2 regions of the Clostridium kluyveri DSM 555 genome follow, and region 2 is predicted to be linked to the other one. Evidence: riboswitches for the same ligand, from Rfam matches in the RefSeq annotation. Region 2 holds a riboswitch; the other holds the start of a gene.

Region 1 (2,475 bases), 1.2 Mb from region 2:
TAATTGGGGTAACTTTTCCATATTTTATGGCACTCAATGAGTCCGCTGCCACTGAAAGACCAGCTATACCGCAGGCAAGAAATCTGTGGACCTTGGTATCATGAAGGGCCATAAGTCCTGCCTCATAGGCATATTTATCGTGCATATAGTGAATGGTGTTGAGGGCATTTACATATAATTTTGCCACATATTCAAGTACCTTAAAATAATTTTTCTTTACTTTTTCATAATTTAGAATCTCATCTTCCATTTTTTCTATATGGGGTACTATTTTTTCAAAGGTTTTTTCATCTGAGCCCTGGTTTATGGCATATAAGAGGGATTTTGCAATATTGCATCTGGCACCGAAAAATTGCATTTCTTTTCCCAGAGCCATGGCAGATACACAGCAGGCTATGCCATAGTCATCTCCATATACAGGTCTCATAAGGTCATCATTTTCATACTGCAGAGCATCTGTTTCAATAGACATTCTGCTGCAGTATTTTTTAAAAGGCTCAGGCAAGTTTTGTGACCATAGTATTGTTATATTTGGTTCAGGGGCAGGTCCTAAGTTTGTAAGGGTATTTAAAAATCTATAGGAGTTTTTAGTAACCAGTGTTCTTCCATCTATGGACATACCACCTATGCATTCAGTTACCCAGTTAGGGTCTCCAGCAAATAGTTCATTATAGTCTGGAGTTCTCAAATGTCTTTCAAGTCTTAATTTTATTACAAATTGATCTATAAGTTCCTGGGCTTCTTGTTCAGTTAAAGCCCCTTCTTTTAAATCCCTTTCAATATATATATCCAAAAATGTAGAAACCCTTCCAAGAGACATTGCAGCTCCGTTATTTTCTTTTATGCCTGCCAGGTAGCCAAGATAGGTAAATTGTACGGCTTCCTTTGCATTTCCGGCTGGATTTGATATGTCTATTCCATAACTTGCAGCCATATTTTTAATCTTATAAAGAGCTTTTATCTGCTCTGATACTTCTTCTCTCTGTCTTAGTATGTCTTCCAGCATATCAGGACTTTTAAGGGTCTTTAAATCTTTCTTCTTTTCTTCAATTAAATAATCTATTCCATAGAGTGCAACTCTTCTAAAATCTCCTATTATTCTTCCTCTTCCATAGGCATCTGGAAGTCCTGTTATAAGACCTACATGTCTTGCAGCTCTTATTTCCTCTGTGTATGAATCAAATACACCTTCGTTGTGGGTTTTTCTGTATTTTGTAAATATATTGTTCATATTCTCATCAATTCTGTATCCATAATCTGTAAGGGCATCTTTAGCCATCTTTATTCCACCAAAAGGATTTACTATTCTTTTAAGTGGTGCATCTGTCTGCAGTCCCACAATAACTTCATTCTCCTTGTCTATATAACCAGGCTTAAAATTATCTATTCCAGATACAGTATTTGTATCTACATCCAACACTCCACCTTTTTTAATTTCTTCTAAAATAAGTTCTTCAGATTTTTTCCATACTTTTTTGGTTTTTTCTGTAGGGGAGGTTAAAAAACTTTCATCTCCAGTGTAAGGAGTGTAATTTTTTTGTATGAAATTTCTTACGTCAATATTTTCTGTCCAATTTCCTGTGTTAAAATTCTTCCATTTTTTTTTCATAAAAGCCCCTCTTTTCAATAATATTTTGTAATTTGTAATGAATTCAATTGCAAATTATCTTAATTCTTGATATTAATCAAAAAGACCACCTGGACTTTTTGATTGCCCAGGCGGTCGGCTTTTAAAAATCGTACTCCTTGTGGTTAATTCCACTGCCGCCGGTTATACGATTCCTTCAAATCAATTTTGTGCAACACTAAAATATCATATTTATATTATTGTGTCAATATAAATAGGGAAGATTTTTAAATTCTTTAATCATAAAAATCGCTGTAGAATATTTTTTAATATATATATATCGAAAGGTTTTGAAATATAATCATCCATTCCTCCTTCAATACAAAGTTCTCTATCACCGGGCATGGCGTATGCAGTCATTGCAATTATAGGCATGTGACATTTTTCGTGAAGTTCATTTTTCCTAATTATCTTTGTGGTTTCAAGGCCATTTAATTCTGGCATTTGTATATCCATAAGTATTAAATCTACAGACATGGTTTCCAGAATTTTTAATGCCTGGTTTCCATTATAGGCACTTAAAAAATTATAACCTAGTTTTTTTAACATACCGCAGGCTATTTGCATATTTATTTCATTATCTTCTACTATCAAAATATTTTTGTTTAAAGTGTGGGGAACAGTATCCTCGGGCATTAATTTGCTATCTACAGCTTTATTGAAATACAGTAAAAATTCTGCTGTAAAACTAAAAGTACTTCCTATATTTTCAGCACTTTCAAACCATATGTCTCCATTCATGATTTTTACTAGTTCTTTAGATATTAAAAGTCCAAGACCTGTAGTAGAATAATATTCATTTTGAGGTACTTGTTGATAAACAAATCTTTTAAAGATCTGTTTTTTGA
Region 2 (2,475 bases):
AAACCACACGGGCAATCAGTTCATCCATATCAAAGGGTTTTGTCAGATAATCATCCGCACCCGAGCGCAGTCCGCGAACCTTTGATGTGCTGTCATTTTTGGAGGTCAGCATTAGTATGGGAACACTGCTTGTCTGCCGTATTTTCTCCATAGTCTGAAAGCCGTCCATTCCCGGCATCATCACATCCAAAAGAATAAGCTGGTAATCATTCTTCTGGAGCATGGCGAGCCCATCCGCACCGGAATAGCAATGGTCTGCGTCTATACTTTCAACCGCCACGCTCTGCCTGATCAAAGCACACAGCTCTTTATCATCATCAATCACTAAGATTTTATAGCTCATTTTCAATCCTCCTTCGATTCATTTACTTTTTTTCTTCTTTCTTCCTCGCATCAGCTGGTTTCTCCGCATCCTTTGGAATTGCCCATGCGCGACCGAAACGAACCGCTCCGGCTATTCTGTTTTCCTCGCAGAGTTTCTGTATTCTTCTCTTTGAGATACCCCATTGATCAGCGGCCTGCTGTACGGATATATAATCAAGCATTTGTATTCCTCCAACTTGTGTCTTTCTCTCAGTATATACGCAATCGCGAATGAAAGCAACAACCGCCTTGCAAAGCCAGTCCTCTCACTTTAATTAAGAGAGGGAGCTGGCTGTGCGCTAATACGATAAATTTTTTGCTTGGAAAGAATTTTTGAAAGCCTACGAGCTCACGCTCTATCATGCAGCGAGTCCAATGAATTTCTATTTGTGCCTTGAAGTTGACAATACTAATGAGCAGTGGTAATATAAATGTGTTGTATGACTGACGGAAGTGGATTCAACCACAGGGAGTACAGCGTTTTGGAAAGCCGACCGTCTGGGCATGATGCTTGGATTGGTGGGTCTTTTTTATTTTCTGAATGCACTTAATACCATTCAGAGAACATTTGAATCAGAGCAGAGTAGAACGTTGTGCGTAAATCATTGATTTGCAGTGCCTTCTGAACGGGGAGTTGTCAGAGGGACGAAAAGCCTTTTAGGGCTTACGGTACAAGGTTCGCATCCCGCTGCTGCATAAGGAGAAGCGGTGTAATGATTGTGCCTCTTGTTGTGTAGCTGTGCTGCATGACAGGAGGTGTATTTGATGGTTATAACTTAGAAATTCAATTTAACAATAAACTTTCTATGTCACGTTCTATTTAAGAAGGGAGAAGTTAAATTGAAGAATACAACTTTATATGTGCGCCGCATCACAATCTCTGCGGTATTTCTCAGTATTTCACTTGTTTTAAAAACAACATTTTCTTTCTACATACCCGTGTTTGGTCAAAATGGAATGAGTGTTGGCATCTCCGGCATTTTCTCCATTATGCCATCCCTGTTATTCGGGCCAGTATATGGCGCGGTTGTGTCCGGGCTTTCTGACTTTTTGGGTTACCTTTTAAAGCCTGTTGGAACCTATATACCTCTTATGACGCTGGTCGTAGCTGCCGGTGGATTTATCCGGGGCGCATTATGGTCTGTCCTGTGCAACAAAGACAACAAGAAAATGAGAATGATAGTTGCAATTTTTTCCGTACTCATGTTATTAGCAGGGATTTGTAATATTGCGTTTCTGGCTGCCGATGGCGTTAATCGTGAATTCTACAATCATGTACAAAAAGAAAACGTCAATACGGACAACATGCACCTTATCAGTAAAATGCTGATTGAAAGAACCATTGGTACAAAAGATCCATCGGGAAATCTGGCAACATATATTTCTTGGGTCACAACCGCAATGATTGGATGCGCAACTCTCGGCATCCTGTTGTTAGCCGCTGATCTCTTCCTGTCGAAAAAGATTTTTCATGACACAAGCAGGGAGCAGATCCCCCAACTTCTTATCGCTATGATTGGTTCCGGTTTGATTGTCACCACTCTTAACACAGTCGTATTGCGTGAAACAATTTTTACCGCATGGAAGGTACTGCCGTTTGCAGTCATATGGATTCCCAGAGTAATTGAAGAAATCCTTGGCAATACAGTCAAGGCATATTTTGTGGTCATTCTGATGGGCATTTGCAGAAAACAGAATACCCTGCAAGAGATAATGAATGGGTCATCCGTTAAGTTCAAATAGAAATCAAAGACTCGTAAGATTGGAGCGGAGCATTTTGGAACACTATACGGTTTTAAATGAAAACGTACACCAGTTTCCGGTGGTGATTGATTTACCCCACAGCGGCACCTTTGTCCCCGAAGACATTCGCAGCAGCTTCCTTAAAGGCGTCTGTCTGTCAAACACAGATTGGTTCTTGCCGGAGCTATACGACTTTCTTCCTGCAATGGGCTGCACCACGATCATCAACCACCTAAGCCGTTATGTGGTAGATATGAACCGGCCGGTCAATAGTGCAAAACATGGGGATTACCGCAAAACCGTAGTCTATCAGGAAAATACTCAAGGCAGCCGTTTGTATTCTTCACCGCTGAATGAGAATGAAATTAA

The links. Region 2 has a riboswitch for ZMP and ZTP ahead of CKL_RS18780 (ECF transporter S component). Riboswitches for the same ligand answer to the same signal wherever they lie in the genome.
Region 1: linked by a shared signal. The riboswitch ahead of pflB (formate C-acetyltransferase) and the one ahead of CKL_RS18780 (ECF transporter S component) in region 2 are both predicted to bind ZMP and ZTP.

The regions. Positions count from the first base shown of each region.
Region 1 covers NC_009706.1:1,154,435-1,156,909, forward strand. Annotated here, with positions in the region: gene pflB (formate C-acetyltransferase) at 1-1,609, opposite strand, end outside; ZMP/ZTP riboswitch at 1,707-1,785, opposite strand; gene CKL_RS05455 (PAS domain S-box protein) at 1,868-2,475, opposite strand, start outside.
Region 2 covers NC_009706.1:3,902,989-3,905,463, forward strand. Annotated here, with positions in the region: gene CKL_RS18770 (response regulator transcription factor) at 1-343, opposite strand, end outside; gene CKL_RS18775 (excisionase family DNA-binding protein) at 366-545, opposite strand; ZMP/ZTP riboswitch at 794-874, shown strand; THF riboswitch at 941-1,056, shown strand; gene CKL_RS18780 (ECF transporter S component) at 1,204-2,106, shown strand; gene CKL_RS18785 (N-formylglutamate amidohydrolase) at 2,141-2,475, shown strand, end outside.